2 regions of the Arthrobacter sp. C152 genome follow, and region 2 is predicted to be linked to the other one. Evidence: riboswitches for the same ligand, from Rfam matches in the RefSeq annotation. Region 2 holds a riboswitch; the other holds the start of a gene.
What was found. A riboswitch is a leader RNA that binds a small molecule or an ion and turns the genes downstream of it on or off. The one in region 2 is predicted to bind glycine.

Region 1 (15,954 bases), on a different contig from region 2:
GGCGACCCCCGGGCATACGCGATCGCCGGACTGGCCGCCGCCATCGTGGCAGGTGCCGACATCGTGGGTGGCCTGCTGGCGCCGATGGTGCGGAACCTCGTCCGGCGGCGGACCACAGTGCTGATCGCGTCAAACGTGGTCAGCTCGTTGGTCCTTGTGGTCCTCCTGGTGACCAACGTCTTCTGGCTGGCCCTGGTGCTCCTGGCGGTGTGGGCGGTGGTGGCCTCCGCGGGAACGCCGGTACGCCAGGCGTACCTGAACGACATGATCGCGTCCAAGCAGCGGGCCACCGTCCTGAGCTTCGCCTCGCTCATGGGGTCGAGCGGGGGAGTGGTGGTGCAGCCGCTGCTTGGCCGTTCCGCGGACGTCTACGGGTACCCGGCCTCGCTGGCCATCAGCGGCGTGGTGCAGCTGCTGGCCGCGCCGTTCATCCTGCTGAGCCGGCGCCGGCACTCACCGGCGGATGCCGCCACCGGCCTTGCGGCGGCTCCCTGACGGGCGAACGACGCCCCGAGGCCCGGTCCACGGTCCTGAAGTGGGTCATTGACACGGTATGTTGTTAGCGTTCACAATGATTGCAGCACCTTTCCAGATGCTCCCCTCGACTGACCCCTACAGATCCCGGTAATGAGGCCGATGCCTCCCGGATGGAGGCAACCATGCCAGAGACTTTGTTCACTTCCAGCAGCCCCGGCTCCCGCGGGGACCACTGCGTCATAGGCGTGGACTACGGCACCCTGTCGGGCCGGGCGGTGGTGGTGCGCGTCCGCGACGGCCAGGAACTTGGCAGCGCGGTCCACGTGTACCCGCATGCAGTGGTGACCGATGCCCTGCCAAAGGATACGGCGGGCGACGACGGCGCGCGGCTTCCGGGGGACTGGGCCCTGCAGGTGCCCAATGACTACCGCGAGGTCCTGCGCCACGCCGTACCCGCCGCGGTGGCTGACGCCGGCATCGACCCTGCCGCCGTCGTCGGGATTGCCACGGACTTCACCGCCTGCACCATGGTGCCGGTCAAGGCCGATGGAACGCCGCTGAACGAACTTCCCGGCTATGCCAACCGCCCACACGCCTACGTCAAACTCTGGCGGCATCACGCCGCGCAGGGGCAGGCAGACCGGATCAACCGGCTCGCCGCTGAACGGGGTGAAGACTGGCTTCCGCGGTACGGGGGCCTGATCTCCTCCGAGTGGGAGTTCGCCAAGGGGCTGCAGCTGCTGGAAGAGGACCCGGAGGCCTACGCGGCCATGGACCACTGGGTGGAGGCGGCCGACTGGATCGTCTGGCAGCTGTGCGGCCGCTACGTCCGCAACGCCTGCACCGCCGGATACAAGGGCATCTACCAGGACGGCCGCTACCCGTCGGAGGACTTCCTGGCCGCCCTGAACCCGGATTTCAAGGATTTTGTCAGCGCCAAGCTGGAGCACACCATCGGGCGGCTCGGAGACGCTGCCGGCACCCTGACCGCCGAGGCGGCAGCATGGACGGGCCTGCCCGAGGGCATCGCTGTGGCTGTGGGTAACGTTGATGCCCATGTCACGGCGCCGGCCGCGAAGGCAGTGGACTCCGGCCAGCTGGTGGCCATCATGGGGACTTCCACCTGCCACGTCATGAACGGCACCGAACTGCGTGAAGTGCCCGGGATGTGCGGGGCGGTGGACGGCGGCATCGTGCCCGGCCTGTGGGGCTATGAGGCCGGCCAGTCGGGAGTGGGTGACATCTTCGGCTGGTTCACCAAGCATGGCGTCCCGCCCGAATACCACCAGGCTGCCAAGGATGCGGGGCTGGGAATCCACGAGTACCTCACCGAACTGGCCTCGCGGCAGGCCATCGGTGAGCACGGCCTGATCGCGCTCGACTGGCACTCGGGCAACCGCTCGGTCCTGGTGGACCACGAACTCTCCGGGACCGTGGTGGGCCAGACCCTGGCCACCCGGCCGGAGGACACCTACCGTGCCCTGCTGGAAGCCACGGCCTTCGGCACCCGGACCATCGTGGATGCGTTCCGCGACGCCGGTGTCCCCGTCAAGGAATTCATCGTGGCCGGCGGCCTGCTCAAGAACAAGCTCCTGATGCAGATCTACGCGGACGCCACCGGGCTGCAGCTGTCCACCATCGGCTCGGAACAGGGGCCGGCGCTGGGCTCGGCCATCCACGCCGCCGTCGCCGCGGGCGAATATGCCGACATCCGCGAGGCCGCCGCAGCCATGGGCGCCGAACCCGGCGAGGTGTACACCCCCATCCCGGCAAACGTTGCCGCCTACGAGGAGCTCTTCCAGGAATACAAGGCGCTGCACGACTACTTCGGCCGGGGCGGCAATGACGTGATGCACCGGCTCAAGGCCATCCAGCGCAGGGCCGCGGCGGGAACGGCGCCGTTGCCCTCCGAGGCCGCCGTGGAGGTGCCGGCATGAGCACCGGAACGGCAATCCTTGATACCATCGCGCGGGTCCGCGAGGAAGTGTGCGCCCTGCATGCGGAGTTGATGCGCTATGAGCTGGTGGTCTGGACCGCGGGCAACGTCTCGGCCCGTGTCCCTGGCACGGACCTCATGGTCATCAAGCCCTCCGGCGTCTCGTACCAGGACCTGCTCCCCGGGCAGATGGTGGTGACGGATCTGTATGGGGTCCCGGTCCCGGGAAACAACGATGGCGACTGGGGCAATCCTCAGTTGTCGCCGTCGTCGGACACCGCGGCGCACGCCTACGTGTACCGGCACATGCCCGAGGTGGGCGGGGTGGTGCACACGCATTCCACGTACGCCACCGCCTGGGCTGCCCGGGGCGAGGCCATCCCGTGCGTGCTGACCATGATGGGCGATGAATTCGGCGGGGAGATTCCGGTGGGCCCCTTCGCGCTGATCGGCGACGACTCGATCGGCCACGGCATTGTCGAGACCCTGAAGAACTCCCATTCCCCGGCCGTGCTGATGCAGAACCACGGCCCCTTCACCATCGGCAAGGACGCCCGGTCCGCCGTGAAGGCCGCCGTGATGTGCGAGGAAGTGGCCCGCACCGTGCACATTTCCCGGCAACTCGGCGAACCCGTGCCCATCGACCAGGACCACATCGATTCGCTCTACGCCCGCTACCAGAACGTCTACGGCCAATAGTCGCCGGGACCCAAAACTTTCCAGGAGAACCCATGAGCACACCAGCAAGCACCTCCCTCGACGGCTACGAGGTCTGGTTCCTCACCGGCAGCCAGCACCTCTACGGCGAGGACGTCCTGAAGCAGGTGGCCGCCCAGTCCCAGGAGATCGCCAACCAGCTCAACGCCGCATCCGCCGTGCCCGTCAGGATTGTGTGGAAGCCGGTCCTGACCGATTCCGATGCCATCCGCCGCACCGCCCTGGAGGCCAACTCGGACGATTCGGTCATCGGCGTCACCGCATGGATGCACACCTTCAGCCCGGCCAAGATGTGGATCTCGGGCCTGGACCTGCTCCGCAAGCCGCTGCTGCACCTGCACACGCAGGCCAACCGCGACCTGCCCTGGGCAGACATCGACTTCGACTTCATGAACCTCAACCAGGCCGCGCACGGCGACCGCGAATTCGGGTACATCCAGTCCCGCCTGGGCATCGCCCGGAAGACCGTCGTCGGGCACGTCTCCAACCCCGAGGTGGCACGCCAGGTGGGTTCGTGGCAGCGCGCCGCCGCCGGCTGGGCCGCCGTCCGCACCCTTAAGCTGACGCGTTTCGGCGACAACATGCGCAACGTGGCCGTCACCGAAGGCGACAAGACCGAGGCCGAGCTGCGCTTCGGCGTCGCGGTCAACACCTGGTCCGTGAACGAACTCGCCGACGCCGTCCACGGCGCTGCAGAGCACGACGTCGACGCCCTGGTAGCCGAGTACGAGGACCTTTACGACGTGGTGCCGGAGCTCCGCGCAGGCGCGGCCCGGCACGATTCGCTGCGGTACGGGGCCCGGATCGAACTGGGCCTGCGGTCCTTCCTCGAAGCCAACGGCTCCGCCGCGTTCACCACCTCCTTCGAGGACCTCGGCGCGCTCCGCCAGCTCCCCGGCCTGGCCGTGCAGCGGCTCATGGCCGCCGGGTACGGGTTCGGTGCTGAGGGTGACTGGAAGACCGCCATCCTGGTCCGCGCCGCGAAGGTGATGGGCGCCGGCCTGCCCGGGGGTGCGTCGCTGATGGAGGACTACACCTACCACCTGGAGCCGGGGTCCGAGAAGATCCTCGGCGCGCACATGCTGGAGGTCTGCCCCTCCCTGACGGCCACGAAGCCGCGCCTGGAAATCCACCCGCTGGGCATCGGCGGGAAGGAAGACCCGGTCCGCCTGGTGTTCGACGCTGATGCCTCCCCGGGCGTCGTCGTCGCCCTCTCCGACATGCGGGACCGCTTCCGCCTGGTGGCCAACGCCGTCGACGTGGTCCCCCTCGACCATCCGCTGCCCAACCTCCCCGTCGCCCGGGCCCTGTGGCAGCCCAAACCCGACTTCGCCACCTCCGCCGCCGCCTGGCTCACCGCCGGCGCCGCCCACCACACCGTGCTCTCCACCCAGGTGGGCATGGACGTGTTCGAGGACTTCGCCGAGATCGCCAAAACCGAACTGCTCACCATCGACGAGGACACCTCCATCCGCCAGTTCAAAAAGGACCTGAACTGGAACGCGGCCTACTACCGGCTCGCCGGCGGACTGTGAGTCCCTGGCACGGCCGCCGAATCCGTGGCGCGGCCGCCGTCGTTGCCCCGGCGTGCGGCCGCCGTCACGGACAATAGCCTCATGACACAAAGTAAGCCGCCGCGGCTGCCGAGGCTCGAGGACGTGGCGGACCTGGCCGGCGTCTCGCACCAGACCGTCTCGCGGGTGGTCAACAACCACCCCAACGTGAGCAAGGCGACGCGGGAGAAAGTGGAAGCCGCGATTGCCGAGCTCGGATACCGCCGCAACACCGCGGCCCGGAGCCTGGTGACCCGGCGCTCGCAGACCATCGGCGTGCTGGGCAACGAGCTTTCGCAGTACGGGCCGGCCAACACGCTGCTGGGCGTGGAGCAGGCGGCACGCGACGCCGGATACTTCGTCAGCATTGCCGCGCTGCGGGAGGTCAACCGGGAAACCATCCTTGATGCCGTCCGGCATTTCCTGGACCAGTCGGTGGACGGGATCGTGGTGATCGTTCCGCACACCGGAACGCTGGCTGCCCTGGCAGAGCTGCCCATCGGGGTTCCCGTGGTGGTGGTGGGCTCGGACGGGAACGAGGCCGTGGGCGGTGTCCGGGTGGACCAGCGCCGCGGCGCCGAACTGGCGGTCCAGCATTTGATCGGGCAGGGGCACCGCCGGATCGGGCATATCGCCGGGCCGCAGGACTGGATCGACGCCGTGGCCCGCGCCGAGGGATGGAGGTCAACGCTGGGCGCCGCCGGGCTGGACGCGGACATCGTTGTCGAGGGGGACTGGAGCGCCGGCAGCGGCTACGACATCGGGCGGCAGATGGCAGCCGGCCCCCGGGCCACGGCGCTCTTCGTGGCGAACGACCAGATGGCCATGGGGGTGCTGCGCGCCTTCACGGAGGCCGGCATCAAGGTGCCGCAGGATATGTCCGTGGTGGGCTTTGACGACCAGCCCGAGGCCGCCTACTTCAGCCCGCCCCTGACCACCGTCCGGCAGGACTTCGAAGAGCTGGGCCGGCGGTGCATGGACATCATGCTCACGGCGCTCAACGGCGCGGACGGGCCGCGGACCCTGGTGGTGGAACCGGAACTCGTCCTGCGCAGCAGCACCGCTGCCCCCGCCTGATCAGTGTCCTGAGCAATGGCCCTTTGCAGGGTTAATCTGCGCGAGACCGCCGTGAAACGAAGCCACAACAATGGCTGCGTAGGTTTCTGGCATGACGCCAACCCTTCCAGCCCGGCTCCGCTGCTGGCTCGTGCAGACCTTCACCTACGACTCCGGGGAACAGGCCGCGGACGCCATGGCGGATGCCACCCGCTGGGGCTGGCTGCCTGCGCTGAGCGGCGTGGCCGTGGGAGCCGATCTTGCCCGGGAAAAGTACACGGAAACCCTGCCCGGCGGCAGCTGATTGTCTGATGGGGCACACTATTGCCTTAGTACCGGGATCATGCCCTAAACTGCCTTGAAGTGCCTGAAATGGCGCTGTGCGGCAACGAAAGTGAACAGGCAATGGCTACCGATTACGATGCTCCCCGCAAGCAGGAAGAAGAGTCCCCGTCGGACTCCCTGGAGGCCCTCCAGGCGTCCCGGAGCGGCAACGCACAGACCGCGGTCATCGACGTCGACGAGAACGACACCGCCGAAGGCATCGACCTGCCCGGTGCCGATCTTTCCAACGAGGAACTTACCGTCATCGTGGTTCCCGAACAGTCTGACGAGTTCACCTGTTCGTCATGCTTCCTGGTCCGCCACCGCTCCCAGGTTGCCCGTGAAAAGGACGGCTTGAAGTACTGCCGCGAGTGTGAAGGCTAGGACCTTCCCCCTTTGCCCGGCGCCGGCCATCCCAAGGGGTGGCCGGCGCTTTTTCGTCCCGTGCCGCCGTCGTTATCGAGTGGTGCGCGCCGTTACCGAAACAGCCCTCGTTTCCGGTGCCGGCGGCTCCTACGCTTAAACCGTCCGATCGCTTCATTCCTGGGTGGCGCCGTCATGAAAAAGATCCCGGTTTGGTTCGCAGCCGTCCTCCTGGCCCTCGGGCTGGGAATCCTGGCCCCGGGGCCAGCCTCGGCGGCCACCCCCTACTGCGGACTTTCGTGGGGATCGCTCGCCAAGTCCGGCCAGGACACCGGCACGGCGCAGGTGACGAACGTCCGGACGGGCCAGCACTACTGCTTTGACCGGTTGGTGGTGGACCTCAACGGCCCCGCCGTCGCCTACACCGTGCAGTATGTTCCGCGGATCGCGCAGGAAGGCTCGGGCGCGCCCATCCCGGTACGGGGCGGAGCGCGCCTGCGCATCAGCGTCACGGCACCCTCCTACGACCAGAACGGCAACCCGACGTACAGCCCTGCGGACAGGAACGAACTGAGCAACGTCTCCGGCTACCAGACGTTCCGCCAGGTGGTCTCGGCAGGAAGTTTCGAGGGGTATACCAGCCTGGGCCTGGGGGTCCGGGCCCGCCTTCCGTTCCGGGTCTTCACCCTGGCCGGCCCGGGCGCCGGCTCGCGCCTGGTCATCGACGTCGCCCATTACTGGTGACGGAACCGCCGTCGTCAACGAAAAGGTGACGTGCCCCCGGTTGGGGGCACGGCACCTTTGATGCGCCGGCGGCACGCTACTCCGGGACCACCAGGGCGGGCGTGTCCTTCCTGAGCGTTTCGCCGCGGAAGAAGCCGGGGTGCGTGCGGGAGGTGACAAGCATGACGACGGCCCCCAGGGCCAGGATGCCGACGCCCAGGATGAACACCAGGCCCACGCCGAAGACCTCGGAACCGCTGCCGAATTCAGGGGCGAGGCTGTCCACGGCGGTCTGGGCGAACACCACGAACAGGCCCACGCCGCCCACCACCGGGCATACCAGCCGGAACACGAAGTGGCGCAGGCTGTTGAACAGGCTGTGGCGGAAGTACCAGGTGCACGCCAGCGCGGTCAGTCCGTAGTAGAAGCAGATCATCAGGCCCAGGGCCAGGATGGTGTCGTTGAGGACGTTCTCGCTGACCACGTGCATGACCGCGTAGAACCCCGCGGACAGGACGCCCGCCGCGATGGTGGCGAAGCCCGGCGTCGAGAACTTCCTGCTGACCCGGCTGAACGGTTCGGGCAGCGCACCGTAGTGGGCCATGGCCAGCAGGCTCCGGGAGGGCGACATGAAAGTGGACTGCAGGGACGCCGCGGAGCTGGAAAGGACGGCCAGGGACATCAGGATGGCGAACGGGCCCATGATGGGCGACGCCAGGGCGGTGAAGATGTTCTCGTGGTTTTCGGCGTTGTTCAGGCCGTTGCCGGTATCGCCGACGCCGGCGAACATCATGGTGGCGATGCTGACCAGCAGGTAGATGGCCAGGACGATCACGGCCGTCAGGGTGCCCGCCACGCCGGCGGTCTTCTTGCCGTTGGCGGTTTCCTCGTTGACGGTCAGGCACACGTCCCAGCCCCAGTACACGAAGATCGACAGGGAGATTCCCGCGGCCACCTGGCCGAACGTCTCGATTTTGGTGACGTCGAACCAGTCCCAGCTGAACGGGATGGCCGTCTCCGAGGTGGACCAGTTGGCAAAGGCCATGGCCACGAACAGGCCCAGGACCAGCAGCTGGAAGCCGACCAGGCTGTACTGCACCAGTTTGGTGGTGTGCAGCCCGCGGTAGCTGACCCAGACGGCCAGCGCCACGAAGACGAAGCAGGTGAGGACGTTCAGCGCCTTGTTGTCGGCCAGGTCCGCCAGTTCGGGTGAGCCGGCGAGCTGGGACAGGAAGAGGTAGAAGAAGTCGACGGCGACGCCGGCGAGGTTGGACAGCACGATGATGTTGGCCGCCAGCAGGCCCCAGCCGCCCATCCAGCCGACCCAGGGGCCGAAGGCCTTGGTCACCCAGGTGAAGGTGGTGCCGCTGTCCGGGGAGTCGGCGTTGAGCTCCCGGTAGGCGAGCGAGACCAGGATCATGGGGATGAACCCGATCAGGAAGATGACGGGGAGCTGGAGTCCGGCTTCATTGACGGTGGGTCCGAGGGCGCTGGTGAGGGTGTAGGCGGGGGCGATGGTGGAAATGCCCAGGACGACGACGGCGAGGAGGCCGAGCTGGCCGCCCTTGAGCCCCTTGGCACTGACGCCGTCCGCGGAAGGGGCGTGGGCGTGCGGACCGGGCTTGGCCGTACTGGTGCGGATTGTCTCTGTCATGGCACCACTTTCTGGAAGGCTGTGAGACGGAGGTCACTATATGAATGGCGTTCATTTAGTATGGGGCTGCCGCCGCCCGGATGCAAGATGAAATATGAATCACATTCTTTTATGACTGCCCTACTGCGCATTAGTAAGCTCACTGAGAAATTTCGACACCCGCCCTGCCGCGCCGCTGTCCCCGGCTGGTAGCGTCGGCAGCACTGGACCAATCGAGGAGGATGCATGAAAGCTTCACCGACACTGACCAACAACCTTCAGGCCGTGCTGGCGGACCTGATCGAGCTGCACGTCCAGGGCAAGCAGGCGCACTGGAACATCGTGGGCACCAACTTCCGCGACCTCCACCTGCAGCTCGACGAGATCGTCGACGCCGCCCGCCAGTTCGCCGATGACACGGCCGAACGGATGCGTGCGCTGCACGCCCTTCCGGACGGCCGCAGCTCCACCGTTGCCGAATCCACCAGCCTCGCCCAGTTCCCGGAAGGGCTGATCAGCACCAAGGACGCCATCGAGCGGATTGTTGCCGCCCTCGAAGCTGCCGTCGGCACCATGCGCAAGGTCCATGACGAAGTGGACGAGGAGGATCCCACCTCCGCCGACCTCCTGCACGAGTTCATCGCCCGGCTGGAGCAGTTCGCCTGGATGGTACAGGCCGAAAACATGAAGCCCACGGCCAGCGTCACCACCGCGGACTCCAAGTAGTCCCGGGAGGCGTCCGGTACCGGAGCAACCCTCCGGCGCCGGACGCCCTTTTGCTGCCCACGGCTGGCGTCAGTGGGCTTTCGGGACCTTTCGAAGCACGACGGCGGCAAGGAGCGCCGCCGCCGCCATCAGGACCAGCCCGATGGCCGCAGTGACATGGACCCCCGAATCGAAGGCCGCGGCGGAAGCGTCGCGCAGTGCGGCCGCCAAGGGAGCGGGCAGCGACGCTGCCGCATCCATGGCCCCGGCCAGCGTTTCGCCCGCGTTATGCAATACGCGGCCCGGCAGCAGGCCGTCCACGCCCGCCGGCATCCGCAGATGCTGCTGGTAGGAGGCGGTCAGGATGGATCCCAGTACCGCCGTTCCCAGCAGCGAGCCCACCTCGTAACCTGTTTCCGAAATGGCGGCCGCAGCCCCCGACTTTTCCGGCGGTGCGGAGCCAAGGATCAGGTCGTTGGAGATGGTTTCCGCCGTCCCCACGCCCAGCGCCAGGACCAGCAGCGCCGCGAGCAGCACTGACGGGCCGCCGCGGTGGTTCCCGAAAGCCACCAGGCTGTAGCCCACGGCGCTGAAGGCGAGCCCCGCGGCCACCACGAAGCCCGGCCGGACCCTCCGGACCAGCGGTACCACCACCAGGCCGGCCGCCATGGTTGCCGCCAGTGCCGGAATCATGGCGATCCCCGCGGCCGACGGCGTCATTTCTTCCAGCAGCTGGAGGTGCTGGGCAAGGAACAGGATGAACCCGTTGAAGGAAAACAGCGCCAGGATGTTGGCGCTGATGGCCATGCTGAACACCCTGTTCCGGAACAGGGACATGTCCAGCAGAGGGTGCTTGAGTCCGTGCTGCCGGCGGACGAACACCACGCCCATCGCCACGCCGAAGGCGATGCCGGCCACGCCTCCCGGGCCGGGTGCCTGCGTCGCCACCTCCTTGATGCCATAAACGCCGGGAACCATGGCCAGCATCGAAAGCAGGACACTGGGGATGTCCACCGCGCCGGGTGCGGGATCCCGTGATTCCGGAATAAAGGCCCGTCCGAAGGCGAGCAGGGGGATCATGAGGGGCACGGCAGCCAGGAAAACGGCACCCCACCAAAACTGCTCCACCAGCCAGCCGCCGAAAATCGGCCCCAGGGCCGCGCCGCCGGAAAACCCCGCCGCCCAGACGGCGACCGCAAGCCTCCGGCGGTTGGGTTCCGGGAAGATGTTGCGGATCAGCGACAACGTGGACGGCATCAGCATGGCCCCGAAGAAACCCATTGCTCCCCGCCCGGCAATCAGCCACTCGGCACTGGGGGCGAAGGCTGCCGCCGCCGACAGGACGGCGAAGCCTGTGCTGCCGATGGTCAGCAGCCGCCGCCTGCCGATCCGGTCGCCCAGGCTGCCCATCGATACCAGCAGCCCGGCCAGCACCAGGGGGTAGATGTCCACGATCCACAGCAGCTGGACCCCGACGGCTCGAGGGCGCGGGTGATCGCGGGCAGGGCGAAGGTCAGGGCGGTGTTGTCCACGGCCACCAGCAGCACCGGGAACATCAGCAGTGCCAGGGCCAGCCAATCGCGGGCCGGTGTCGGTGTTGGTGTGGCGGCGGAGTCCACCCGCCGGGGTGTAAAAGGCTGGAGGGGAGCGGTCATGTAATAACTATACCGTCCAGACGGTATAGTTTCGATTTTTCCGGAATTCCCGGCCGCGGAAGGCATGATGGGAGGCATGCCCCGGAAGCCAGTAGCCCGCGACGCGGTCCTTGACGCCTTTGAGTCCCTCCTGATTGAGGTGGGGGAGCGCGCGGCCACGCTGGACGCGGTTGCCCGGAAGGCGGGCGTCTCCAAGGGCGGGCTGCTGTACCACTTCCCCAGCAAGGAAGCGCTGATCGACGTGCTGCTGGACAGGCTGGAGGTCCTGGCCGGGGCCGATGCCGACGCCATGGCCGAGGCGCCGGAAGGCGCTGCCGCCTACTTCATCCGGTCCTCGGTGTGGGCGGATACGCCGCTGGACCGCGCCATTGTTGCCGCCACCCGGCTTGCCGAGGTTGCGCACGAAGAGACGCGGCGGCGGTTCGCCGCGATCCAGCGGCGGTGGCTCGACGAAATCGCCGCCGACGTGGGGCCGGCCCTGGCCAAGGCCGTGCTGTACATGGGCGACGGTTTGTACTTCAACGCCATGCTCTCCGTAGGCCCCGTTCCCGAAGGCGGCGCGGCTGCGGACGTGGACCAGCTGCTGGCCGCCCTGGAGCGGCTCCGCAGGTAGCATCGGCCATTTGCCGGGAAGGGTTGGAGCGTAGGACAATTAACCGCTGTGGGAGTTGTCCCGGACTGCCCCCACGCACATCCAAATGAATAGCCTTTGATCTGCGGCGGGAGAGTTCTGCCGGAAGTACAAGCAGGCGCCGTAGGAGCAAATCCTCCCCAGGAATCTCGCAGGCCCATGTACCGCCGCGGCGAGGCACCTCTGGAAAGTAGCAGGCAGCGGTTCGTGCCCCCAACGCGGGCAGTGCGGCGCTGTTGTGTTCACCGACGGTGCAAGCGGGTCCTGTGTGGCAGGCCCCGCGGAAACTCTCAGGTCCAATACAGAGCGGGGAGGAACCCGAATCGCTGTGGCGTACCCTGCGCCGCCTGAGTATATGGAGTTCCTTCGTGTCGGTTAGTTCAGCCTCCACCACCTTCGTAGACCGCCATATCGGCGCGCGCCGCCAAGCCGACGTCGAGACCATGCTCAAGGCAGTTGGCTATGACAGTGTCGACTCCCTGGTCGACACCGCCGTTCCCAATGTCATCCGGCAGGAAACTGCGCTCCGCCTGCAGGACGCCCTCAGCGAAGTCGAGGTCCTCACCGAGCTGCGGAAGCTCGCCGGCAAGAACAAGACCGCCGTGCAGTTGATCGGCCAGGGCTACTACGACACTGTGACCCCGCCGGTGATCCGCCGCAACATCCTGGAAGCCCCGGCCTGGTACACCGCTTACACCCCGTACCAGCCCGAGATCTCCCAGGGCCGGCTTGAGGCGCTGCTGAACTTCCAGACCATGGTGCAGGACCTGGTGGGCCTGCCGATTGCCAACGCCTCGCTGCTCGATGAAGCCACGGCGGTGGCCGAGGCCGTGCTGCTGATGCGCAGGTCCAACAAGGCCAAGCCCGCCGCCGACGGAAAGACCGTCCTGGACATCGACGTGCTGCCGCAGACCATCGCGATCGTCCAGGGCCGCGCCGAGGCGCTCGGCTTCGAGGTGGAAGTCGCGGACCTGTCCCAGGGCCTGCCCGACGGCGACATCAATGGCATCGTCCTGCAGCAGCCCGGCGCCTCCGGCCGGGTATGGGACCAGGCCGCCGTCATTGCCGCTGCAAAGGAGCGCGGGGCCCTGGTGACCGTTGCCGCCGACCTCCTGGCGCTGACCCTGATCACCCCTCCGGGCGAGCAGGGCGCGGACATCGCCGTCGGCTCCGCCCAGCGGTTCGGTGTGCCGCTGTTCTTCGGCGGCCCTCACGCCGCCTACATGGCTGTCCGCAAGGGCCTGGAGCGTTCGCTGCCCGGCCGCCTGGTGGGCGTCTCCAAGGACGACGCCGGCGTCCCGGCCTACCGGCTGGCCCTGCAGACCCGCGAGCAGCACATCCGCCGCGAGAAGGCCACGTCCAACATCTGCACCGCCCAGGCGCTGCTGGCCATCGTTGCGTCCATGTACGCCGTGTACCACGGCCCGGACGGACTCAAGGCGATCGCCGAGACCGCCCACGGCCACGCCCGCACCCTGGCAGCCTCGCTTGCCGCGGCAGGCATCGACGTCGTCCACCGGAGCTTCTTCGACACCCTGACGGTCCGGGTCCCCGGCCGCGCCGCAGGACTGGTGGCCGACGCCGAGGCGCGCGGCATCAACCTGCGCCCCATTGACGCCGACACCGTGGGCATCTCGGTGGATGAAACCACGACGACGGCCATCGTCGCCGCAGTCGCCGGCATCTTTGGCGCCAGCGTCGCCGAGGGCGACGGCTTCGCGCTGGAGGCCGCCGTCGAGCGTTCCTCCGACTACCTGCAACACCCCGTCTTCAACACGCACCGGTCCGAAACGCAGCTGCTGCGCTACATCCGCAAGCTGTCGGACCGGGACCTGGCGCTGGACCGGACCATGATCCCGCTGGGCTCGTGCACCATGAAGCTGAACGCCACCGCCGAGATGGAGGCCATCTCCTGGCCCGAATTCGCCTCCATCCACCCCTTCGCGCCGGACTCCCAGACCGCGGGCTGGCGGGAACTCATCGCCGACCTGGAAGCTGACCTGACCGCCATCACCGGCTACGACCAGGTGTCCATCCAGCCCAACGCCGGATCACAGGGCGAACTCGCCGGCCTGCTGGCCATCCGCGGCTACCACCACTCCCGCGGCGACCAGCAGCGCAACGTCTGCCTGATCCCGGCCTCGGCCCACGGCACCAACGCCGCCTCCGCCGTGCTCGCGGGCATGAAGGTCGTCGTCGTGGCCACCGCCGCCGACGGCACCATCGACCACGACGACCTCGAAGCCAAGATCGAGGCGAACAGGGACGTGCTGTCCTGCATCATGATCACCTACCCCTCCACCCACGGCGTCTACGACGGCGACGTCCGCGAAGTCTGCGACGCAATCCACGCCGCCGGTGGCCAGGTCTACATCGACGGGGCGAACCTGAATGCGCTGGTGGGGCTGGCGCAGCCGGGCAAGTTCGGCGGCGACGTCTCGCACCTGAACCTGCATAAGACCTTCTGCATCCCGCACGGCGGCGGCGGACCCGGCGTCGGCCCCGTTGCGGCCAAGGCGCACCTGGCGCCGTTCATGCCGGGAGACGCGAACAAAGCTGCCCATGAGGAGGGACATGGTGTAGCCATTTCAGCGTCCCGGTTCGGGTCCGCCGGCGTGCTGCCCATCTCCTGGGCCTATGTGAAGCTGATGGGCGGTGAAGGCCTGACCGAGGCCACCAAGTCCGCGCTGCTCGCCGCCAACTACGTCGCCTCCCGGCTGAACGAGTTCTACCCGGTCCTCTACACCGGTGAGGGCGGGCTGGTGGCGCACGAGTGCATCCTGGACCTGCGCGCCCTGACCGCGAAGACCGGTGTCACGGCCGAGGACGTGGCCAAGCGCCTGATCGACTTCGGCTTCCACGCCCCCACCCTGGCGTTCCCCGTTGCGGGGACCTTGATGGTGGAGCCGACGGAGTCCGAGGACCTGGCCGAGATCGACCGCTTCATCGACGCCATGGTCACCATCCGTAAGGAGATCGACCAGGTGGCCAACGGTGACTTTGCCGTTGCCGACTCACCGCTGCGCCGCGCACCCCACACGGCGGCCGCCGTCGTCAGCTCCGACTGGGACCGCGCCTACCCGCGGGAACAGGCCGCCTTCCCGGCCCACCACAAGCAGGACAAGTACTTCCCGCCCGTGGGACGCATCGACGGCGCCGCCGGCGACCGCAACCTGGTCTGCTCCTGCCCGCCGCTTTCCGAGTTCGAGAACTAAAAGGATCCCCATGACTGAGAACTACACTGCCCTCTACGAGCAGCATAAAAAGGCCGGCGCCTCCTTCACCGACTTCGGTGGCTGGCAGATGCCCCTCAAGTACAGTTCCGAACTGGCTGAACACCACGCCGTCCGCAAGGCGGCCGGGCTGTTCGACCTCTCCCACATGGGCGAAGTCTGGGTGGCCGGCCCTGAAGCCGCCGCCTTCCTGGACTACGCCCTGGTAGGCAAGATCTCCGCCATGGCCGTAGGCAAGGCCAAATACTCGCTGATCTGCAACGCCGACGGCGGCATCATCGACGACCTCATCACCTACCGCCGCCCCGCCGCTGACGATGGTACCGACGTCTTCCTGGTGGTTCCCAACGCCGGCAACGCCGCCGTCGTCGCCGCTGCCCTGCAGGACCGGGCCGCCGGGTTCGACGTCACGGTGGAGGATGTCTCTGCCGCCACGTCCCTGATCGCCGTCCAGGGCCCCAAAGCCCAGGAACTCCTGCTCCGGCTGGTTCCAGCGGCCCGGCACGCGGACGTCACCGGCCTCAAGTACTACGCCGCCGTGGAGGTTCCCTTCCTGGTCAACGGCGCGGGCCTGGAACTCCTGCTGGCGCGCACCGGGTACACGGGCGAGGACGGCTTCGAAATCTTCGTGTCCAACCAGGACGCGGCCGCGCTGTGGCAGGCTTTCATTGCGATCGCGGACGAAGGGGAACTGACCCCCGCCGGGCTCGCTGCCCGCGACTCGCTCCGCCTTGAGGCCGGCATGCCGCTCTACGGCAACGAACTCTCGCTGCAGGGTGATCCGTTTACCGCCGGGCTGGGCGCCGTCGTCGCCCTGTCCAAGGAAGGCGACTTCGTGGGCAAGACTGCACTGGCGGCCAGGAAGGACGCCGGCGCCGGCAGCACCACGGGACGGCGACTCGTCGGGCTCAAAGGCCAGGGCCGCCGCGCCGGCCGTGCCCACTACCC
Region 2 (15,954 bases):
ATGGCTGCCGCCAGCGAGGACGCCAACCTGTTGTGCGCCGTGGCCGGCCGGCGCGAGCTGCTCACCGGAATTACGGGTTCACTCATGGATTCAATCAGCGTCCTGCTGGTCCGCGGCCAGGGCCAGGGCAGCCTCCGGACGGACATTTCGATGACCGACATGTTCCGGCTGCTCGCCATGCTGATCGGCGTGGTGGACACGATGGAACCGGGATCCGACGCGTGGCGCCGCCCGCTTGCATTGGTAGAGGACTCCATCCGGACCGTCCGGCCCGCGCGCCCCCTTCCCCCTCATGTCCCCGTTCCCGCCGCCACTGCACTTGGGGCGGGCCTCCTGGGGCCGCGGGCCTGAAAGTCCGCATCTGGGCGGGGGACCATTGTCGGCTGCCCGGCAGGTGCAATAGACTCAGGGAGGGTTACGCAGACAGCCTCGGTTCTCTCGTTCGAGATGGAGCGACCCCATGAAGAATTCCGTGCGTTTCCGCCTGACACTGGTCACGCTGCCATGAACGGCTCGAAGCTCTCCCACTACCTCACCGACCCCCGTGGTCCGGAGGAAGTGCTGCCCACCCTGAGCCCGGAGGAGCTTGCCGAACTCCTGGACGCCCTGTACCAGAACCTGGATACTCCCGAGCCCGAGTTCGGCGCCGAGGTATGGTACGAGATGGGTGTGGAAGAAAGCAGCCGCCGCGGGCGGGTCGACGCCGACGGCGCCGCACACGGTGTAGCGTAGCCACCTGGCACCGCGCCGTCAGGCTCTCCCCCGCGCCGTCAGTCCTTCTCCCCGCTGTCAGTCCACTCCCCTGAGTCGTCTTTGTTGGCGTCCCCGTCAGCGGCGTCGGTCCGGGCTGCCCCGTCGTGGTGGCCCGGTTGCGGCCGGTGCTCCCCCTCGTGCGCGGCCTTCTGATGCCCGTGGAACTCGTTGGGGACGTGCTCCTTGGCCTCCATCAGGTGCTGCTGGAGCTTTTCTTCGGCGTCCCTGCGGCGCCGGGCGGTGTCCCGCAGTTCCCTGGTGGCCTCGGAGCCGCTGGGATCAAGGTAGGCAGGCCGGGTCCGCCCGGTCTGCTCCGCTGCGGGTACGTCCGTGCCACGTTTTTCACTGCTCTGTTCTTCGGCGTCCGCGGCTCCGCGGCCGCCTTCCGGCGCGGTTGGGCGTGCTTGTTCGCTCATCTACGATTCCTCCTCGGTGGCTGCCGTTGGTGTGCGCTTGCCTCTCTTCCAGTGCACCACATCCGCCGGCGCTCCCCCTGCGGCGGCCTTGCCCCGGCGAGTCAGTCGCGGTCGGCGTCCCGCCTCTTCCTGATCTCCCCGTTCACCAGGGCCTGAAGCGATGGAACGGGCGACGACGGGTCCAGGTCGAGTGCGTGCCGGAGCCGCAGGGACAATAGGTCCAGGTCGTCCGCCGGAACGTCCGAAAGGCGGGCAAAGTGCGTGAAGAAACGCTTGGCAGGCAGCCCAGCCCGGCGTCGGATGCCTTTACGGCGTGGCCGGCCGGCCCGTTCGCCTGCCGTATGCAGCTTGTTTTCCATGGTTGCCGTTCTGAAGGGGTCCTCGGCCAGCTGCATAGCCGATCTCATAGTACAACCGGCGGAGCACTCCGGTAGTGTCCTGGCTCACCCTTTGCGCCACCCATTTTGCGGCGGCCACGGCGCGTCAGTTCCAGCGGCCCGTCAGTTCCAGCCCAGGAGCCTCAGCAGCGCCGCGGTGCCGGCCCCGGCGACAACGACTACCAGGAACGGCGCCCGCAGTGCCAGCGCCACGGCGGCCGCCGCCAGGGCGCCCAGCCGGGCATCGGCCGCCAGCGCCTGGCCCGAGGCCACGGCGTTGACCACGGTCAGCGATGCCAGCAACCCGATCGTCATGGTGCCGGCAACCCGGGATGTACGGGGATCTTCGAGGAACCTGGCGGGGACGAAGTAGCCCACCAGCTTCCATGCGTAAGCCAGGAGGCAGGCGAGGAGGAGCCAGATCCACAAACTCATGTGTCTGCTCCGCGGGCGTCTCCCTGCTGCCGCCGGGGGCCCGGGTTTTCGGCCCCCAGGCGCCGGTGGTGGTGTTCGGCGTACGGCTCGATGTCGGGTTCCAGCCCTTCGTCGCGGCGTCCGTGGCTGAACCAGCCTGCCAGGGCGGCCACCACGGCGGCCACCAGGATGGGCACGCCTGCCGGCACGAACGGAACGGCAACCACGGTGGCTACGGCGCAAACCATTGCGATCGCAACCGGTTCCCGTCCTTTGAGCCGTGGCCACAGCAGCGCCAGGAAAGCTGCCACGGCGGCGCCGTCAAGACCCCACTGTTTGGGGTCACCCAAGCCGCTTCCCGCGAGGGCCCCGACCGCCGTGAAAACGTTCCAGAGGACGTAGATGCCGATGCCGGCGGTCCAGAACCCGCGGCGCTGCTCGGCGGGGTCCTCCTGGCCCGTGCTGGTGGCGGTGGACTCGTCAATGGTCAGCTGCGCACCAACGTAACGCCGCCAGCCGGCCGGCCGCAGCAGCGCGTTGAGTTGCATGCCGTAGATGCCGTTGCGCATGCCCAGCAAGGTGGCGGCGCTCATGGCGGCGATGCCCGAACCGCCCCCGCCCACGACGCCGATGAATGCGAACTGCGAGCCGCCGCTGAACAGGAGCAGGCTCAAGGCCATGGTCTGCCAGATGCTCAGGCCCGACGTTACCGACAGCGCGCCGAAGGACACCCCGTACAGTCCGGTAGCGATGCTGATGGAGATCCCCACCCGGACCGCCGGTGAAGCCAGCAGCTTCACGGCCGGACCATTCGACGCCGCCCGGGCAGTCCCGGCTTCCGCAGGCTCCAGGCCCACAGGACGAGCGGCGCCTGCAGGGGAAGCCGCGCGGTGTGGATCTTCCGCTGCCGGGGCGTGCCGTCGGGACCGTAGGCCCGGCGGAGGGCGTCCAGGTGCCCTGCCAGGAAGACGGTGAACATCCCGGCGAGTGCCGTGGCTGCCATCTTCCGGGTTGGCGGGAGGAGGATTCCGACGGCGGCAGCCAGTTCGAGCAGGCCGGTGACGGCGATCCATTCCTCGCGGGAGAGGACGGCCAGGGGGTGCCGGCCGCCGCCGGGCTGGGGGACGCTGGCCCGGGGGCGGCTGGCCCGGGGGACGCTGGCCGCGGCGGAGTCCTCGCGGCAAAGGTAGCCGGGCACCACGTCACGGTAGAACATCGGGTCACGGAAGTGCTTGTTGGCGCTGGCCAGCAGGAGGGCTCCCATGGCTGCGGCGGACAGGCTTTGTACGGCAGGTCCGGACCGGGGATAAGGCATGGAACCACTCAACCACAGCCACTGCGCGGCGCCCTACACCAGCGCCCGTTCAGGTCCAGGCGAGGCGCGAGCTTCCGTAGGGCGGCGGTGCAGAGGCGTAGTCCAGGGTCCGGCCGGACACGAGCAGTGGCGGCGGAACGTAGCGGAGCTGCCCGTAGGAGCTTTCGATGGTCCGGTAGCCGGGCGCAGGAAGCTTCGCGGGAGCCGCTGTGTTGGGTGCGGGGATATCCGGTGCCAGGGAGAAGAGTTCCTCGGCGGTGCGTGCAAGCGACAGGCGTGCCGCCCCTCCCCTGCCTGTTTGCCGTCGTTCAGCCAGCAGGAGCACCGCTGCCGCCGCCACGCCGTACCCTGTGGCGTGGTCCAACGCCTGGACCGGCAGGGCACCCGGGCGCCAGCCGCCGTCGTCATCCTCCGTGCCATAGAGGTGGGCGATTCCACTGGCTGCCTGGACGATGCTGTCGAAACCGCGCAGGCCGCTCCACGGGCCCGCCCATCCCCAGCTGTCGAGGGTGACCACCACCAGCCGCGGGTGCGTAGCGGGCAGTTCCAAGGGGTTGAGCCCGAAGCGGTCCAGGGCCGCCGGCCGGTAGCCGGTGACCACGACGTCGGCGTCCGCCAGCAGCTCCCGGAGGCGATTCCGGTTCGCGGGAGATCCGAGGTCGGCCTCCGCGCTGCGTTTGCCGAAGGCCGTGTCCACGAACTGGTCCACGATTTCGGGCAGCGCCGGCGGGTCGATCCGCAGTACGTCGGCACCCAGCGCCGCCAGCAGCCGGGTGGCTACCGGTCCCGCGATAACGCGTGTCAGGTCGAGGACCCGCAAGCCCTCCAAAGGCAGGTCCGGGCTGCCGCCGGCCCCCGCTGCGCCCTCCGCTGCATGCCCTGCTGCGGCTTCGGCTTCAGCGGCTGCGGCTGCTGGGGCGGCTGCGGCTGCGAAGTCCCGCAGTCCCCATCCCGGTGTCCCGCCGCCGTCGCGGGCTACCCAGGGGCCGGCGGCCGCAGCCTTGCCCATGTCCGAGGAGAGCCACTCGCTGCGGGTCCTGACAGCTGCGGCGATCCCGCCTTCGCCCTGGATGGCGGCTTCGGCTTCCAGGGACGTCATCGTCCCAAGGGCCGCCTCCGCCCCTGCCGGGGTGGTGGCGCCGAGGGCGCGGAGCAGCCGCTTCTCGTGGTGGGGATAATTGGCGTGCAGCCTGATCCAGCCGTCGCCGGTGCGGCGGAAGCCCGACAGGGGCGCGAAGCCTTGCGGGGCGCGCCCGCCGATCCGCAGGTGGCCAAAGGAGTCGAAAGCGGCGGCCATCAGGGCCGGCGTCGTACTGAACCGGCCCGGCGAGCCGGTGTACAGGTTCAGGGCCCCGGCGGCGGCTCCCACGGACTCCAACCCCAGCCCTTCGACGTCCAGTGGGCCGCCCCACCACCGGCGCGGGGACGCTGCATCGGCGGCGCGCATCCGGAGGCTACTTCCCGTGGGGTGCTGCCAGCCGGAGCAGGTCCAGGACCCGTCCGGGCACGTTGGTGGTGATCTCCTGGATGCCCAGGTCCCGGCACAGGTCCACGTCCGCCTCGGCGTCCACGGTCCATACCCGGAAGCGGCGGCCGGATTCCAGCCAGCGCCGGACGGTGTGCGGGCGTTCCCGCACGTAGTCGATGCCCGGCCCGGCCATTCCCACCAAGCCGTCATCAAGGATCTGCTCGCCCTCCAGCTGTGCGGCCTTCATCAGGTTGGCGATCGCACCACCGGTAATCGGCCCCACGCCCAGGCCGCCGCGGATCTCATGGATGGTGATGTCGTCCACGAGCTGGCAGATGTACCGGGGAGGGACGGACTGGAGCAGGTGCCGGACGGAGTCCGGGCTGAAGCTCATGAAGGTGACGGCCACGTTGTCCAGCGTGGAGCTTTCGGCGTCCCAGCCCTCGCTCCGGAGCACCTCAAGCACCCGGTCTTCGAGTTTGAGCTGGTAGGGGCTGGGGTGCTTGAGTTCGATCGCGAGCCGCACCGGCCGGCCCGCCCCGCGCAGGATGTCCAGCAGTTCGGGCAGGGTGAGGAACTGTTCGGACCGCGCCCCGTATTCCTCCGGGATGCGCACGCCCTTCCAGGAGGAAAAGTCCAGCTGGCGCAGTTCATGCAAGGTCCGGTCGGCCACCGGCCCGGTCCCGTCCGAGGTCCGGTCCAGGTTGGCGTCATGGAGCAGGACCACGTGCTGGTCACGGGTCAGGTGGACGTCGCACTCCACGCCGTCCGCGCCGTCCGCCAGCGCCTGCAGGTAGGCCGCGCGGGTGTGTTCGGCGAAGGCGCCGCTTGCGCCGCGGTGGGCGAAAACCAGCGGCCGCCGCGGCACTGACTCGTCAGTTGTCATGGACACACGGTAGCCGACCGGGCCCCGCCGCCGGGGCTAGGCTTGGCACATGCAGGTGAACTCTGAGGCAACAACTGAGCCAACGACGCAGGAGCCACACACCCGGCCCGCACCGTCCGCCGCGCGGGGCAGCAAGGCGAGGGCCGCCGTCGTACGCCAGCCCCTTGGCGCCGGAGACGCCGAAAAGGCGGCAGCGCTGCGGAAAATGAAGCTCGTGGCGCTGGGCCTGCTGGTCGCCATGGCCGTGATTTTTGTCGTTGCCTTCGCACTGCAGAAGGACTATCCGTGGCTGCAGTACGTGCGCGCGGCGGCCGAAGGCGGCATGGTGGGCGCGCTGGCCGACTGGTTCGCTGTGACCGCATTGTTCAAATACCCCATGGGCATCAAGATCCCGCACACCGCCATCATCCCGCGCCGCAAGGACCAGATCGGCGCCTCGCTGGGCGAATTCGTGGAAACCAACTTCCTCTCCGAGCAGGTGGTGCAGGACAAGCTGGCCAGCGTCAACATCGCACGCCGGGCCGGACTTTGGCTGGCCGGGCCCGGCGGTGCGGAGCGCGTCGCCAAGGAGGGTGCCGCCGTCATCCGCGGCGCCTTCACGGTGCTCAACGACGACGACGTCCAGGCGGTCATCGAGGGAATGGTCCGCAAGCACCTGCTCACCCCGCCGTGGGGGCCGCCAGTGGGCAGGCTGGCGGAGCGGATCTTCCACGACGGGCACCACCACACGTTGGTGGACCTGCTGGTGGACCGGGCGGCCGACTGGGTGGACGACAACCACCAGACCGTCACGCGCCTCGTGTCGGACCGCTCCCCCACCTGGGTTCCGCAGTTCGTGGACGGGCTGGTGGGGGACAAGGTCTACATCGAGATCCTCAAATTCGTCCGCGCCGTGCAGGCCGATCCCAACCACCAGGTGCGCCAATCGATCGACAAGTACCTCAATGACCTGGCCCGCGACCTGCAGCACGATCCGGCCATGATTGCCCGCGCGGAAGTCATCAAGGCGCAGGTGCTGGGTGATCCCGAGGTGCGCGAGCTGGCCTCCCGGACGTGGGGGACGGTGAAGAACGCGCTGCTCGGCGCGGTGGACGACCCCCACAGCGAACTCACCATCAAGTTCAAGGCGGCGGTGCGCGACTTCGGCTCGCGGCTGGTGGACGACCCCGAACTGGCCGGGAAGGTCAACTCCTGGATCGCCGACGCCGCCGGGTACCTCGTGCGGACCTACCGCTCGGACATCGCGGGGGTCATCACGGACACCGTGGCGCGATGGGATGCCGAGGAAACCTCGCAAAAGATCGAACTCCAGGTGGGCAAGGACCTGCAGTTCATCCGCATCAACGGCACCGTGGTGGGGTCCCTGGCCGGGCTCGCGATCTTCACGGTGGCGCAGCTGATTTTCGGGTGATCTTTGCGGTTTTCGACGCGGATAGTTGTTGACGACGCGCAGGTTCCTTGTCGCTCCGCGTATTTGGGGTGGGGTAAGGAGCCTGCGCAGCGGAATTGCGCACGACGGCGGCAGCCGGCTTGGCCTGTCGAGGCACCTTTGGGCTGAGGTTGTGATGGCGGTCAGCGCCCGCCGGCTTGAATGTCAGTGGTCCGTTGGATGATGTTCGTATGGGAATCAGCGGCGGTTCAGTGAGCGGTGCAGGGGCGGCGATGGAGGGTGTTCGTGCCTCTGTTGCTGCCCTTGATGCGCTGTTCCTGGAGGAAGCTGCGCTTGCTTCCGCTGATAGTGCTGGTGCTGATGCTGGTTCTGCCTCTGGTGCTTCTGGTCACGGTGCTGGGGTGGATGTGCTGCAGCGGCAGTACGAAATCCGGCTGGAACGGCTGGCCGGGTACTCGAAGCTGGAGGCCATGATTGCCGCCGCGAAAGCACAGGACGCTGCCGAATCCATCCGCATCCAGCAGGCCATGACCCCACCGGACGCGTCCGTGCCGGAACGCACCTACGCCGGAATGTCCGCGGTCGAGGAGATCGCCGGGGTCCTCACCATCACCTCCGCGGCCGCGGGTGCTTTCGTCCACCAGGCGCAGCAGGTCTGTTCGCTGCCGCCGGTCATGGACGCTTTGGCTGCCGGGGCGGTGTCGTGGCAGCACGCAAAAGTCATCGTCGATGAAACCGAAGGCCTCAGCCCCGCCGGGGCGGCGTCCCTGGTGGCGCACTTCTTCGACCCCGCCGCCCCCAACCCCGCCCGCGGCGCGGCGCCGGGTGAGCTGGTGCCGTCACGGTTCCGGGCCAAGGCCCGTGGGTGGCGGGAACGGCACCACCCCGAATCCATCGAGGAACGCCACACCAAAAGCGCCGCGGACCGGCGGATGGAATACCGCCCGGACAAAGACGGCATGGCCTGGATCTCACTCCACCTCCCCGGGGTCACCGCCTCGGCGATCTGGAACCGCACCACCGCCATCGCCCGCGGCCTCCAAGGCCCCGACGAGCCCCGCACCCTCACCCAGCTCCGCCCCGACATCGCCGCCAGCCTGCTGCTCAGCGCCGGAACCACCAGCGCCGGAACCACCAGCTCCGGAACCACCAGCGCTGGCGGCACCGGCTCCGGCGAGGGCAGTTCCCCGCACCCAGGAACCACGGCCCCTGGCCAGGTCCCCATCCCAAAGGCTGATGTCCTGGTGATGGTTCCGGTGTTCTCCGCCCTCGGCGTCACCGACGAACCCGCCATCCTCGACGGCCACGGACCGATCCCCGCCTCCATGGCCCGCAAACTCCTCGCCGACGGCGCCGATTCGTTCTACCGGGTCCTCGTCGACCCCCGCGACGGGGCACCCCTGGAGATCGGGCGGAAGAGCTACCGGCTCCCGGAGACGATCAAACGCTGGATCAGGATGCGGGACAGCAAGTGCACCTTCCCCGGCTGCAGCAACCGCACCGCCGACAACGACACAGACCACCTTCAGGCCTGGCAACACGACGGCACCACCGGCGTTTCCAACCTGGGACAACTCTGCCCGAAACACCACCGCCTCAAGCACAGCACCGGCTGGACCCCCACCCCCGCCACCATCAACGAACCACCCGGCTGGACCTCACCCACCGGCCGCCACTACCCAGCCGAACAACACGACCCCGAACCACCCCACTGGCCTTATTGGATGATGTTCGCCGCCGGCCCGGGTGAAGATGCCAGCCCCGGGGACGTCCCGCAGTGGGAGCCGGACGACGACACCCTCATCGACTCCGGCGACTTGTCACCCGACGACCCGCTCTGGGCGGAATTCTTCACAAAGCCATTTGCCTTGTTGACGTGTTAGCTCTGGAACTGCAGACGCGCTAGGCGAAGGACTCCAGCTCCACGCCCGCAGCTTCCAGTCCCGCGCGCACGCGGGCGGCCATCTCGACGGCGGCAGGAGTACCGCCTGACAAATACAGGGAGTCAGGCCGGACCTGCAGCACAGTCCCGTCAGCGGCCACCACTTCGCCTTTGGTGGCAAGGCGCACGGCCCGCTCAACCACGGCATCGGCGTCGGTCAGCAGCGCGCCGTCCTCCGTCCGCGGAACCAGGCTGCCGTCGGCGCGGTAGGCGCGGCCCGGGAAGGCCTCGACGAACACCGGGTGCCCGGCGTCCCTGGCCTGCTTCAGCAACTCCGAGCCGGGGAAGCCAAGAATGGGCAGGCCCGGGTCGTAGGCGCCCACCGCAGCCACCACGGCGGAGGCCTGGTCGGCGTCGTGCAGGAGGCTGTCGTACAAGGCGCCGTGGGGCCTGACGTAGTCCACGGAGGCGCCGACGGCGTGGGCAACCCCGTCGAGCGCGCCCAGTTGGTACAGCACATCGCCGAACAACTCATCGAAGCTGACGTCCATGGCGCGGAGCCCAAAGCCGGCCAGGTCGGGGTACCCCAGGTGCGCGCCCACGGTGACGTCCAGTTCGTAGGCCGCCCGGCAGCTGTCCAGCATCGTGACCGGATCTCCTGCGTGGAAGCCGCAGGCCACGTTGGCGCTGGTGACCAGCGGAAACATGACGGCGTCGCCGCCCATGGTCCAGGAACCGAATGCTTGGCCAAGGTCAGCGTTGAGATCCACGTGAAGTGCCTTCCAGCGTCAGGGTGTCAGCGCCGGATTGTCCGTCGCCGCGGCCGCTGTAAGCTCGCCGGGAATCGTGTCCGGCATTGGTCCAAACGCCTCCCGGGCGTTCGCTGCCACTGCGCGGCCCATCACGAGGTTACCTGCTCCGCCCACCACGGCGCCGATGCCGAAGGGCAGGGCGCGGCCGAACAGCGCAGTGCCCTGCCGTTTGAGGAGGTTCTTCAGGAAGGCGTGCTGGATCCTCTTGCGCACGCTGCCGAATCCCGGGAGCGAGGACTTGGTCAGCATGTTTCCCCAGACGTCCGTGGGCCTGGCCCCGCCTGCCGCCTGCCCGCTGAGCGTTCCCAGCAGTGCAGTCCCTTCCTCGCCCAACATGATGGCCATGACCATGGTGCCGGCCTTCTCGGGGTTGGTGAGGCGGATGCCGTGCAGTTCGGCCAGGGAGGTGGCGTAGAGCGCCGTTGCTTCCAGGAAGCCGACCGTTGCGGCCGCGGAAAGCCCCAGCGATGCCACGGTTCCCACCCCGGGGACGACGGCGGTCGCGCCCACCAGGGCGCCTCCGCCGGCGACGGCGCGCAGATAGTCCCGCTCGGCGAAGTCGGCCAGCTGCGCCGCGGTGGCCCGCGGGTGCTTCTTCTGCAGCCTCCGGATGTAGGCAACCACGAGGGGCCGCTGGATCTGCACCGCCTTCAGGAGCATGTTGTGGACGCCGGGCTTGGGTTTGCCGTCGGCATCAAACATCGCGCTGTGGGCGGTTTCCTGTGCGATTCGTACTGCGGGATTGCTGCGCCTGGCCATGGTCACCTTCATTCAAATCGACCTGCAGCGGGGTGGCTGCCGTGCCTTTCCATCCTAAGTGGAGAAACACTAAGCATGCTGAACTTTCGGGTCCGCAGCTGCGGGCGGCGGGTTGCGGCGGCAGGACGCGGTACCCGAACCTCCGCGCCTGTGCTGCAACCCGCCGTCGGGCATTACCGTCCGGCCTCTACTTCCTTGCGGTCGCCTGAACCTCGCGCTCCGCCGCGCTGGAGTCCTGGCCGGTGCGACCGGCAGCAGCCTCGTCAGCCCGGAGCTCAGCCCGGAAGACCTCGTAGCGGGCCAGGTGGGCGGGCCGGCGGCGCAGGACAGCCCAGGCCACGCCGAGGATCAGGAACCAGGCCGGCGTCACCAGGAGGGCCACCAAAGTATCCGGCTGCGTGGTCAGGGTCCACAGGACGAAGGCGAAGAAGGCGAACACAGCCCAGACTGCGGGAATGCCGCCGGGCATCTTGAAGGCCGACGCAGCGTGGAGCTGCGGGCGGCGCCGGCGGAAGGAAATGTAGCTGGCGAGGATGATCGACCAGACAAAAATGAAGCAGACGGCGGAGACGGTGGTCACCATGTCGAAGGCCTTGCCGACGTCCTGGCCCGCGTACATGAGGACGACGCCGGAGAGCAGCAGCACGCAGGAAAGGAACAGCGCGTTGCGGGGCACCTTCCTCGTGGACAGGCGGCTGAAGATGCTGGGCGCGTCGCCCTCCTGGGCGAGGCCGAAGACCATGCGGGAGGTGGAGTAGATGCCCGAGTTGGCCGAGGACATCGCCGAGGTGAGGACCACCAGGTTGACCACCGTGGCGGCCGCGCCCAGCCCGGCGAGGGAGAACATGCCGATGAACGGGCTGTGGCCGGCGGCGAACTGGGTCCACGGGGTGACGGCCATGAGGACGACCAGGGCGCCGACGTAGAACAGCAGCACGCGGACGGGGATGGCGTTGATGGCCCGGGGCAGGGTCCGCTCCGGGTTCTTGGCCTCGGCGGCGGTGGTGCCCACCAGCTCAATGCCGACGAAGGCGAACACGGCGATCTGGAAGCCGGCCACGAAGCCCATGAACCCGTTCGGGAAGAATCCGCCGTGGCTCCAAAGATTGGTGAAGCTGGCGGTGCCGGCATCGCTCTGGAAGCCGGTGAAGATCATGAAGAGGCCAACGATGATCAGCGCGGCGATGGCAACGATCTTGATGAGGGCGAACCAGAACTCGGTCTCGCCGAAGGCCTTCACCGTGGCGAGGTTCAGCACGAGCAGGATGGCCACGGTGGCGAGCCCCGGGATCCAGAGCGGCAGGCTGGGCCAGAGCTCCCGCGAGTAGCCGGCGATGGCAATGACGTCGGCAATGCCGGTGATCACCCAGCAGAACCAGTAGGTCCAGCCGGTGAAGAAGCCGGCCCACGGGCCCAGGAGGTCGGCGGCAAAGTCACTGAACGACTTGTAGTTCAGGTTGCTCAGCAGCAGCTCGCCCATGGCCCGCATGACGAAGAACAGCATGAAGCCGATGATCATGTACACGAAGATCACGGACGGGCCGGCGGCGGAGATGGTCTTGCCGGAGCCCATGAACAGGCCGGTGCCGATGGCACCGCCGATGGCGATGAGCTGGATGTGCCGGTTGGTGAGCTGCCGCTCAAGGTGCGGAGGTTCGCTGCGGGCCGCGCTGCCCGCGGCAGAGTTGCGCGCTGGTGCGCCGTTGGACGGTTGACCGTTGCCCGGTTCGCCGTTGGACGGTTCGCCGTTGGATGTCGGGGGATGAATCGCCATAAGGAACTCCATCGATAAAGCGGCATTTTTGGTACCGCAAAAGTTGGGTTCCTCCCCGCTCTGTAATGGACCTGAGAGTTTCCGCAGCTTTGGGCTGCTTGCACCGCCGGTGAGCCAGGAAGGGGCCTGGCTGCTTTCCAGAGTTGCCTGTCCGCGGCGGTACGTGGGCCTGAGAGTTTCCTGGGGAGGGTTTGCTCCTACGGCGCCTGCTAAATGTACCTGGCAGGGCTCTCCCGCCGCAGGTCAGAGGCTTTTCAATTGGTGGTAGTGGTCAGCGGCCGCACCCTTCCGGGGCAACGCTGGCCCGGGCTGCTCCGAATAGGCTGAGCCAGCCGGGCACGGTGCTGATCACCGGACCAAGTGTGGTGCGCGTCACGATCGAATGTCAAACCCCGCCTCCCGCCGACGGCCCGCCGCGGGCGTTCGCCGGCCACTTGGCGCCCCGATTTGTTTTCGCTTCAACAAACCTGTACCGTGTGAGCCGAATCACCCACAGTTGAATAGCCTTTCGAGCTGTGACGGGAGAGTCCTCCCGGCATCCACCGGGCAGGCGCCGTAGGAGCAAATCCTCCCCAGGAATCTCTCAGGCCCACGTACCGTCACGGCGAGGCAACTCTGGAAAGCAACCGGGCTTCGCCCCGGTTCACCGACGGTGCAAGCGCACCCTGGCAGCAGGGCACGCGGAATCTCTCAGGTCCAATACAGAGCGGGGAGGAACCCACCCCACGCCGTGCCACTCCGGCCGGCCAGACCTGGAGTTCCTCATGACGATTCAATCCGTTTCAACATCATTCGTTGACCGCCATATCGGCGCGCGCCGCCAGGCCGACATCGACACCATGCTCAAGGCCGTGGGCTACGACAGCGTTGACGGGCTCGTTGACGTGGCGGTCCCGGCATCCATCCGGCAGGAGACCGCCCTTCGCCTGCAGGACGCGCTGAGCGAGGTCGAGGTCCTCGCGGAGCTGCGCCGGTTGGCTGCCAGGAACAAGACCGCGGTCCAGATGATCGGCCAGGGCTACTACGACACAGTGACCCCGCCGGTGATCCGCCGCAACATCCTGGAAGCCCCGGCCTGGTACACCGCCTACACCCCGTACCAGCCCGAGATCTCACAGGGCCGGCTTGAGGCCCTGCTGAACTTCCAGACCATGGTCCAGGACCTGACCGCCCTCCCAGTCGCCAACGCCTCGCTCCTCGATGAAGCCACCGCCGTTGCCGAAGCAGTGCTGCTGATGCGCCGGGCCAACAAGAATAAAGACGCCAGGGACGGCAAGACCGTACTCGACGCCGACTGCCTCCCCCAGACCGTCGCGATCGTGCAGGGCCGCGCCGAAGCCCTGGGCTTTGAAGTCCAGGTCGCAGATCTCTCCCAGGGCCTGCCCGAGGGCCCCATCAACGGCATCGTCCTGCAGCAGCCCGGCGTCTCCGGCCGGGTATGGGACCAGGCCCCCGTCATTGCCGAAGCCAAGGACCGCGGCGCCCTCGTTACCGTGGCCGCGGACCTGCTGGCCCTCACCCTGATCACCCCTCCGGGCGAGCAAGGGGCGGACATCGCCGTCGGCTCCACCCAGCGTTTTGGCGTGCCGTTGTTCTTTGGGGGACCGCACGCCGCCTACATGGCCGTCCAGAAGGGGATGGAACGCACCCTCCCGGGCCGGCTTGTCGGCGTCTCCAAGGACAACGCCGGCGTCCCCGCCTACCGGCTGGCGCTGCAGACCCGCGAGCAGCACATCCGCCGTGAAAAGGCCACCTCCAACATCTGCACCGCCCAGGCGCTGCTGGCCATCGTGTCCTCCTTTTACGCCGTTTACCACGGCCCCGACGGTCTGAAAGCCATCGCCGAAACCGTCCACCACAAGGCAAGGGTCCTGGCCACCGCCCTCACGGCCATGGGCCGGGAACTTGCCACGGACTCGTTCTTCGACACCCTCACTGTGCGGGTGCCGGGCAAGGCCGCCAAGGTCATCAACGCTGCGGAAGCGCGCGGCATCAACCTGCGCTTCATCGACCAGGACACTGTGGGCGTCTCTATTGATGAGACGACGACGGCGGCCACGCTCTCCGCCGTCGCCGTCGCCTTTGGTGCCGGTCCGGTAGGCGACGCCCAGGGCTTCGAACTGCCCGGAACCGTGCTCCGCACCTCGAGCTACCTGCAGCACCCGGTGTTCAACACGCACCGGTCCGAAACGCAGCTGCTGCGCTATATCCGCAAGCTGTCGGACCGGGACCTGGCGCTGGACCGGACCATGATCCCGCTGGGCTCGTGCACCATGAAGCTGAACGCCACCGCCGAGATGGAGGCCATCTCCTGGCCGGAGTTCGCCTCGATCCACCCCTTCGCGCCGGACTCCCAGACGGCCGGGTGGCGTGAGCTGATTTCCGGGCTGGAAGCGGACCTGGCCGAGATCACCGGGTATGACCAGGTGTCCATCCAGCCCAACGCCGGGTCCCAGGGCGAACTCGCCGGGCTGCTGGCGATCCGCGGCTACCACCATTCCCGCGGCGAGCAGCAGCGCAACGTCTGCCTGATTCCTGCCTCGGCCCACGGCACGAACGCCGCCTCCGCGGTGCTGGCCGGCATGAAGGTCGTGGTGGTCGCCACCGCGGCGGACGGCACGATCGACCACGACGACCTCGAAGCCAAGATCGAGGCCAACAGGGACGTGCTGTCCTGCATCATGATCACTTACCCCTCCACCCACGGCGTCTACGACGGCGACGTCCGCGAGGTCTGCGACGCCGTCCATGCCGCCGGTGGCCAGGTGTACGTGGACGGGGCGAACCTGAACGCCCTCGTCGGCCTGGCGCAGCCGGGCAAGTTCGGCGGCGACGTGTCCCACCTGAACCTGCACAAGACCTTCTGCATCCCGCACGGCGGCGGCGGACCGGGCGTCGGCCCGGTCGCGGCCAAGGCGCACCTGGCACCCTTCATGCCCGGCGACGCCGCCAAGGCCGCCCATGAGGAGGGACACGGCGTAGCCATTTCAGCGTCCCGTTTCGGTTCGGCGGGTGTGCTGCCCATCTCCTGGGCCTATGTGAAGCTGATGGGCGGCGAGGGCCTGACCGAGGCCACCAAGTCCGCGCTGCTGGCGGCCAACTATGTCGCCTCCCGGCTGAACGAGTTCTACCCGGTCCTCTACACCGGTGAGGGCGGGCTGGTGGCGCACGAGTGCATCCTGGACCTGCGCGCCCTGACCGCGAAGACCGGTGTCACGGCCGAGGACGTGGCCAAGCGCCTGATCGACTTCGGCTTCCACGCCCCCACCCTGGCGTTCCCCGTTGCAGGGACCTTGATGGTGGAGCCCACCGAGTCCGAGGACCTGGCCGAGATCGACCGCTTCATCGACGCAATGATCACCATCCACGCCGAGATCGAGCAGGTGGCCGCCGGAGACTTCTCCCTGGAGGCATCCCCGGTGCGCAACGCACCCCACACGGCGGCCGCCGTCGTCAGCTCCGACTGGGACCGCGCCTACTCCCGCGAGCAGGCCGTCTTCCCCGTCGCGTCGCTGCGGCAGGACAAGTACTTCCCGCCCGTGGGACGCATCGACGGCGCCGCCGGCGACCGCAACCTGGTCTGCTCCTGCCCGCCGCTTTCCGAGTTCGAGAACTAAAAGGATCCCCATGACTGAGAACTACACTGCCCTCTACGAGCAGCATAAAAAGGCCGGCGCCTCCTTCACCGACTTCGGTGGCTGGCAGATG

Region 1: another riboswitch for glycine. It lies ahead of gcvP (aminomethyl-transferring glycine dehydrogenase); the one in region 2 lies ahead of gcvP (aminomethyl-transferring glycine dehydrogenase).

What each region holds. Positions count from the first base shown of each region.
Region 1 is NZ_JBTZSU010000041.1:701-16,654, reverse strand. Features, by position in the region: gene ACYSM9_RS19225 (MFS transporter) at 1-495, shown strand, start outside; gene araB (ribulokinase) at 660-2,414, shown strand; gene ACYSM9_RS19215 (L-ribulose-5-phosphate 4-epimerase) at 2,411-3,112, shown strand; gene araA (L-arabinose isomerase) at 3,145-4,665, shown strand; gene ACYSM9_RS19205 (LacI family DNA-binding transcriptional regulator) at 4,747-5,760, shown strand; gene ACYSM9_RS19200 (hypothetical protein) at 5,852-6,043, shown strand; gene ACYSM9_RS19195 (DUF4193 domain-containing protein) at 6,145-6,447, shown strand; gene ACYSM9_RS19190 (AMIN-like domain-containing (lipo)protein) at 6,622-7,170, shown strand; gene ACYSM9_RS19185 (APC family permease) at 7,247-8,803, opposite strand; gene ACYSM9_RS19180 (Dps family protein) at 9,029-9,508, shown strand; partial or broken gene ACYSM9_RS19175 (MFS transporter) at 9,578-11,142, opposite strand; gene ACYSM9_RS19170 (TetR/AcrR family transcriptional regulator) at 11,219-11,755, shown strand; glycine riboswitch at 11,853-11,950, shown strand; gene gcvP (aminomethyl-transferring glycine dehydrogenase) at 12,142-14,988, shown strand; gene gcvT (glycine cleavage system aminomethyltransferase GcvT) at 14,999-15,954, shown strand, end outside.
Region 2 is NZ_JBTZSU010000047.1:3,073-19,026, reverse strand. Features, by position in the region: gene ACYSM9_RS20075 (TetR/AcrR family transcriptional regulator) at 1-351, shown strand, start outside; gene ACYSM9_RS20070 (hypothetical protein) at 505-732, shown strand; gene ACYSM9_RS20065 (hypothetical protein) at 771-1,169, opposite strand; gene ACYSM9_RS20060 (hypothetical protein) at 1,271-1,528, opposite strand; gene ACYSM9_RS20055 (AzlD domain-containing protein) at 1,670-1,981, opposite strand; gene ACYSM9_RS20050 (AzlC family ABC transporter permease) at 1,978-2,760, opposite strand; gene ACYSM9_RS20045 (DoxX family protein) at 2,757-3,275, opposite strand; gene ACYSM9_RS20040 (CoA transferase) at 3,325-4,722, opposite strand; gene ACYSM9_RS20035 (glycerophosphodiester phosphodiesterase) at 4,730-5,629, opposite strand; gene ACYSM9_RS20030 (DUF445 domain-containing protein) at 5,679-7,040, shown strand; gene ACYSM9_RS20025 (HNH endonuclease signature motif containing protein) at 7,427-8,902, shown strand; gene ACYSM9_RS20020 (LamB/YcsF family protein) at 8,922-9,671, opposite strand; gene ACYSM9_RS20015 (hypothetical protein) at 9,690-10,472, opposite strand; gene cycA (D-serine/D-alanine/glycine transporter) at 10,660-12,246, opposite strand; glycine riboswitch at 12,297-12,393, opposite strand; glycine riboswitch at 12,394-12,492, opposite strand; glycine riboswitch at 12,756-12,855, shown strand; gene gcvP (aminomethyl-transferring glycine dehydrogenase) at 13,011-15,863, shown strand; gene gcvT (glycine cleavage system aminomethyltransferase GcvT) at 15,874-15,954, shown strand, end outside.